One region of the Thermoanaerobacterium sp. R66 genome, then DNA from elsewhere that is predicted to be linked to it. Evidence: riboswitches for the same ligand, from Rfam matches in the RefSeq annotation. Region 1 holds a riboswitch; the other holds the start of a gene.
What was found. Region 1 has a riboswitch for S-adenosylmethionine ahead of JJQ93_RS10295 (homoserine dehydrogenase). Riboswitches for the same ligand answer to the same signal wherever they lie in the genome.
Positions count from the first base shown of each region.

Region 2: another riboswitch for S-adenosylmethionine. It lies ahead of JJQ93_RS00635 (homocysteine synthase); the one in region 1 lies ahead of JJQ93_RS10295 (homoserine dehydrogenase).

Region 1 covers NZ_JAEUWW010000001.1:2,062,660-2,066,009, forward strand. Annotated here, with positions in the region: gene dnaX (DNA polymerase III subunit gamma/tau) at 1-503, shown strand, start outside; gene JJQ93_RS10285 (YbaB/EbfC family nucleoid-associated protein) at 573-908, shown strand; gene recR (recombination mediator RecR) at 922-1,521, shown strand; SAM riboswitch class I at 1,670-1,772, shown strand; gene JJQ93_RS10295 (homoserine dehydrogenase) at 1,836-3,128, shown strand; gene JJQ93_RS10300 (DUF1003 domain-containing protein) at 3,258-3,350, shown strand, end outside.
Region 2 covers NZ_JAEUWW010000001.1:144,919-148,268, forward strand. Annotated here, with positions in the region: gene JJQ93_RS00625 (bifunctional cystathionine gamma-lyase/homocysteine desulfhydrase) at 1-189, shown strand, start outside; gene cysK (cysteine synthase A) at 194-1,114, shown strand; SAM riboswitch class I at 1,204-1,306, shown strand; gene JJQ93_RS00635 (homocysteine synthase) at 1,437-2,729, shown strand; gene JJQ93_RS00640 (YHS domain-containing protein) at 2,944-3,138, shown strand.

The DNA.
Region 1 (3,350 bases):
ACAGTATTTTAGATAGACTAAGTATGTTGGAAAATGTGATTAAAAATGGAAAAGTAATGCCATCTGTAGAGAAGGATATTGTCGCTGATGATAAAACTTTAAAATCTGAGAGGGCTTTTGATGATGTAGTGGTAAAAAAAGAAGCGAAAAAAACTGATGATATAGTTGATAAAGTAGATAAGAGCATTGAGATAAATGTGAATGAAGTTTTCAAAAAACTATTAAGCATGATAAAGAAAGACAGACCGATGATTTTTTCTTTTTTAAGCTTAGGCAAACCGTATTTGAAAGATGGCAATTTTGTGATAGAATATCCAAAGGAGCATGTGTTTTACAAAGAAGAGCTTAATAAAATCGAAAATAAAGATTACATCAAAGATGCTATTAAAAGACTGACAGGTAATGATTACAACATAGTTTTTGCTACAGAAGAAAAAAATGAAGATGAACAGTTAATTGAGGCAGTAAGAAAATATTTTGGCGATGTAGAAATAATAGATTGATTAATCACTACTGAGTCAAAATTAGCATATAAATAAGAGAGAATACAAAATTAATTAGGAGGTATTTGGATGGCTAAAGGAGGATTTCCTGGCGGTTTCAACATGAATAACATGATAAAGCAAGCGCAGCAGATGCAGGAGCAAATGAAGAAAATGCAGGAGGAGCTTGAAAACAAGACGGTTGAGGAGTCTGCAGGCGGTGGAGCTGTAAAGGTAGTGGCAAATGGCAGAAAGGAGCTTATAAGCATAAAGATCGATCCGGATGTCGTTGACAAAGACGATGTAGAGATGCTGGAGGATCTTGTATTGGCTGCAGTAAATCAAGCTTTAAGAAGTGCTGAAAAGATGATTGCAGAAGAGATGGGAAAAATAACAGGAGGTTTCAACATACCTGGCTTGTTCTGAGGTGAATTAATTAATGAACGTATATTCGAGGTCATTGTCAAGGCTTATTGATGAATTATCAAGACTTCCCGGCATTGGACGCAAGACAGCTCAGAGGCTGGCGTTTTACATCTTAGATATGCCTTTAGACGATGTTGTTAACTTGTCTAATGCTATTTTAGAGGCAAAGAACAATTTAAGATACTGTAAAAAGTGCTATAACTTTACTGACAGTGAGCTTTGCAGTATATGCAGTGATGAGACGAGGGATACACATACCATATGTGTAGTTTCCGATCCCAAAGATGTAGTAGCGATGGAAAAGACGAGGGAATATCGAGGCTTATACCATGTACTTCACGGTGCAATATCGCCTATGGATGGAATAGGTCCAGAGGATATAAAGATAAAAGAGCTGTTGGAGAGGATAAAAGACGCTGAAATCAATGAAATAATATTAGCTACAAATCCAGACATAGAAGGCGAGGCAACTGCAATGTACATCGCAAAGCTTATAAAACCTTTTGGAATAAAGGTGACAAGAATTGCACATGGTGTACCGGTAGGCGGTGACCTCGAATACACAGATTCTGTAACACTGTCAAGGGCTTTAGAAGGCAGAAGGGAAATGTAAGTGATCGAAATTGAATCTTTTAACTAAAAGGTACTATGTTGATGTAAGAAAATGTGGAAAAGATAAAAAATCTAAAAATATGTATTGATTCTTAGCGTATAAAGTGATAATATAAATATCAACAAATTTAAAAGAGAATATTGAAGGCCTCTTATCAAGAGTGGTGGAGGGACTGGCCCGATGAAACCCGGCAACCGGCATTTATATGCGTTTGGTGCCAAATCCTGCAGGGAAAACCTGAGAGATGAGAGGAGTGGCGTATTTTGGCCCTCTTCTCATTGAAGAGGGCCAAAAATTTTTAGGAGGTATGCCACATGGAATTTAAGATTGGATTGTTGGGATTTGGAACAGTAGGAAGCGGAGTCTATAAAATAGTCGCATCAAGAAAACAGCATATAAAACAAAAAACGGGGTTTTATCCCGAAATAAAAAAAATACTAGTGAAGCATCCTGATAAGCCGAGAAATGTTAATGGTGTAGATGAAATACTAACAACTGATGCTAACGAAATCTTGTGTGATAGCGAAATAAGTGCAATAATTGAAGTAATGGGAGGAATTGATCCTGCTTACGAGTACGTAAAAAAGGCGATAATTTCTAAAAAACATGTAATTACTGCAAACAAAGAGTTAATAGCAAAATATGGAGACGAGCTTAGAAAAATGGCAGATGAAAATGGTGTATTTTTGAAATTTGAAGCAAGTGTCGCTGGAGCAATCCCCATTATACATCAAATTGAGAGGCTCAAAATAACCGATGAAATAAATTTTGTAGGAGGGATAATAAACGGTACTACAAACTACATATTGACGCAAATAACAGAAAAGGGAATGAAATATGATGAAGCACTTTTATCAGCTCAAAAAAGAGGTTATGCTGAAAGCAATCCGGATTACGATATAAAAGGATTCGATGCTTTGTATAAGCTTGTGATTCTCATAAAAAAAGCATTCGATGCTGATGTTTCTGCTAATTCAATATTGAGATATGGTATAAATGAAATAAAAAATGACGATATATATTATGCTGAAAAATTGGGATACAAGATTAAACCATTTGCATGGGCTAAATACGAGAAAGGAAACGTCTATGCGAGTGTAGAGCCTATATTGATAGAAGATAGCAACATTTTAGCAAGTGTTGGTGATGTAAACAATGCTGTTATACTGAGAGGAGACAGTTTTAAAGAGCTAATTTTTATTGGAAAAGGTGCAGGACAAATGCCTACAGGTGATTCGGTTGTTGCAGATTTAATAGATATACTATTGAATTATGATATAAAAACGAATCATACGTCTAAACGCATTTCAGTTTTTAATGGTAGTTTTACAGATGTATTTTATATAAAACTTAAACCATTTTACAAGTTTAATATAAAAAATATTTTAAAATTTTTTACTGATAATGGCGCTTCGTTTAATGAGTCTGTTTATGATGGAAATACTTTTGCGGCTGTTTTCAAGCTTTTTGATAATGATATAAACAGGTTTATAGAAAGTTTAGAAAACAAAAAAATGTGTACAATAGAAAGTCTCTTCAAAGTGTTGCATGATGACAATGAAGTGGATAATAAACAAGTTAATACAATACAAAGTGAAGTTATATAAAAATTATACAAAGTATGATGCACGTCATTAAATTAACGGAAAGTAAATTTAAATCTTGTAATGCGTTTGATATCTATCAACATAAAATTTTAACCAATATTTATTTTTACAATGAAATGAGGGATGAATATGACAAAGAATTTTTCGAAAAAGGACTTGATTAAAGTTATATTAGAAGATATAGATGATTCTGAAATGATTGAAGAAGATATTATTCATATG
Region 2 (3,350 bases), 1.9 Mb from region 1:
ATTACACTTGCGGAAAGCCTAGGCGGATATGAAAGCCTAATTTCATATCCAGCAAAAATGACACATGCGTCTATACCAGAGGAACAGAGATTGAAGCTTGGCATAACCGATAAGTTAGTAAGACTATCAGTTGGACTTGAGAATTATCTGGATTTAATTGATGATTTAAAAAATGCAATAAGGAGTTGAAATCATGAAATATGCAGAGGGAATCAGTGATTTAATTGGCAAGACACCACTTCTAAAAATAACTCATTTTGATATACCTCCATATGTAAACATCTTTGCCAAGCTAGAAAACATGAACCCTGGTGGTTCTGTAAAAGATAGAACGTGCTATTACATGATAAAAGATGCTGAAGATAAAGGGTTAATAAAAAAAGGTTCTACTATAATAGAGCCTACTGCTGGGAATACGGGCATTGGCCTTGCACTTGCAGCATTGAATAAAGGTTATAAAGTCATATTTGTTGTACCAACTAAATTTTCAGTAGAAAAACAGATACTAATGAAAGCTTTGGGTGCTGAAATAGTAAATACGCCTAAAGAGCTTGGAATGAAAGGAGCGATGGATAAAGCATATGAATTAGCAAAGGAGATTAAGGACTCATATATTCCAAACCAGTTTAAAAATATGGCAAATGTAAAGGCTCATTATGAAACAACAGGACCAGAGATATATGATGCTTTGGATGGAAATGTAGATGTGTTTATTGCTGGAGCAGGTACTGGTGGAACGTTCACAGGTGTAGTTAGGTATTTAAAAGAGAAAAATCCTAAAGTAAAAGGCGTGCTTGCTGATCCTATTGGTTCAATAATTGGTGGAGGAGATTTAGTAAAGTGCTATAAAATAGAGGGCATAGGTAATGATTTTATACCTGATACTATGGATGTAAGCTTAATAGATGATGTCGAAAAGGTAACTGATGATGAAGCCTTTTATTATGTTAAGGAACTTGCAAAAAGAGAAGGATTATTTGTAGGATCATCATCGGGCGCTGCCTTTGCTGCGGCTATAAAACAGGCTAATAAGCAAAAGGAACCAAAAAATATAGTTGTAGTATTTCCTGATAGATCTGATAGGTATTTTAGTGAAAATTTATATAGATTTTAAATTTCAACCTGATAAATGTCCAAGAATACCTATTGACATTATTGATTTAAAGTGTTAATATAATTAGCAATATAAAGAAAATATCGAACCTCTTATCAAGAGTGGTGGAGGGACTGGCCCGATGAAACCCGGCAACCGGCATATATTATGCGTCTGGTGCCAAATCCTGCAGGGAAACCTGAGAGATGAGAGGAGCGGCGTAAATTTAGCCCTCTTCTACATCGAAGAGGGCTTTTAATATTCTAAAAATAACGAAAAGAGGTGAATTATAAGAATAACTTTTAATTTTTTTAAACTAAAATTATGAAGAGGAGAGATTTAGATGAGTGAAGAAAGAAAATTAAAATTTGACACATTGCAGGTACATGCGGGGCAAAAACCGGATCCAACGACAGGTTCAAGGGCTGTTCCAATCTATCAGACAACATCATATGTTTTTAAAGATACTGATCAAGCAGCAGCATTATTCAATCTTAAAGAGGCAGGAAACATATATACAAGAATTATGAATCCGACAAATGATGTATTTGAACAGAGAATTGCCGCACTTGAAGGAGGAGTAGGGGCAGTTGCAACAGCATCTGGTGCTGCAGCTATAACATACTCTATATTAAATATAGCAGGTGCAGGTGATGAAATAGTATCTGCAAGCACATTATATGGTGGAACATACAATCTATTTGCTTTAACATTGCCTAAACTTGGCATTAAAACGACATTTGTAGATCCAGATGATCCTGAAAATTTCAGAAAAGCAATAACAGACAGAACAAAGGCATTATATATAGAGACAATAGGAAATCCCGGGATAAATATACCTGATTTCGAGGCTATAGCAAAAATAGCGCATGAGAATAAAATACCGCTAATTGTAGACAACACATTTGCAACACCATATCTTTTCCGTCCGTTTGAATATGGCGCAGATATAGTAGTACATTCAGCGACAAAATTTATAGGAGGCCACGGGACATCAATAGGCGGAGTAATAGTAGATTCAGGAAAGTTTGATTGGGCAGGAAGCGGAAGGTTCCCTGAATTTATAGAGCCAGATCCCAGCTATCATGGGATTAAATATGTTGAATCATTTGGACCTGCTGCATATATCACAAAATTGAGAGTACAGCTTTTAAGAGACACTGGTGCATCTTTAAGCCCCTTCAATGCATTTTTATTTTTACAAGGATTAGAGACTTTGTCATTAAGAGTCCAAAGACATGTGGAAAATGCACAAAAAGTAGCAGAATTCTTAGCAAGCAATCCAAATGTGACGTGGGTAAACTATCCTGGACTTAAAGAAAATAAATATCATGAGCTTGCAAAGAAATACCTACCGAAAGGCGCTGGATCAATATTGACATTTGGAATAAAAGGTGGAATAAATGCTGGAATCAAATTCATAAACAGCCTTGAATTATTCTCATTGCTGGCTAATGTTGGTGACGCAAAGTCTTTGGTAATTCATCCAGCAAGCACGACACATTCGCAATTAAACGAAGAAGAATTGTCATTAGCAGGTGTAACCCCAGACCAAATAAGACTTTCAATAGGCATAGAAGACATCGACGACATATTGTATGACCTTGACCAAGCACTTAAAAAAGCAGCAGAATAATTATTATAGAGCTCTCTTCACAATAGAAGAGGGCTTTTGACATTTTTAAAATAATTTACTAGATATTTGTTTAATATAATGTTATGGCAATAATATTTAAATTAATAATAGAAGCACATAAATATGTATATTCCGATTGACTTTTGTGTAATTAAATGATATCATATAAACATAAACCCAGTATAGGTATAATGTATCAAAGGAGGTGTGAAAAATGGCTAAGGATCCAGTGTGTGGAATGGATGTTAAAGAGGATAATGCTGCAGCTAAAACAACATTCAATGGAAAGGAATATTTTTTCTGTTCGAAAAGTTGTAAAGCAGAATTTGAAAAGAATCCAGAAAAATATGTAAAAAATGAAAGTGATGGAGGACATCATGGTGGGCACAGTCATCATGGTTGCTGTTAATTTGGTCTGACGTACATGATCTACTAAAATGCATTATAAATTTCTATTTGATTAATTTTTACTTGGGTTTGAACTATCATTCTCTAATTTATTTAGAGATTTGATATTTTTCAGACCCTTTTTATTTGGCATGATTTTTGCATTATAAATTTCTAGATGGTACTAAGGTTTTATTATAGTGTATCTTTTTCTTGAGTTAATTTTAGACCTTA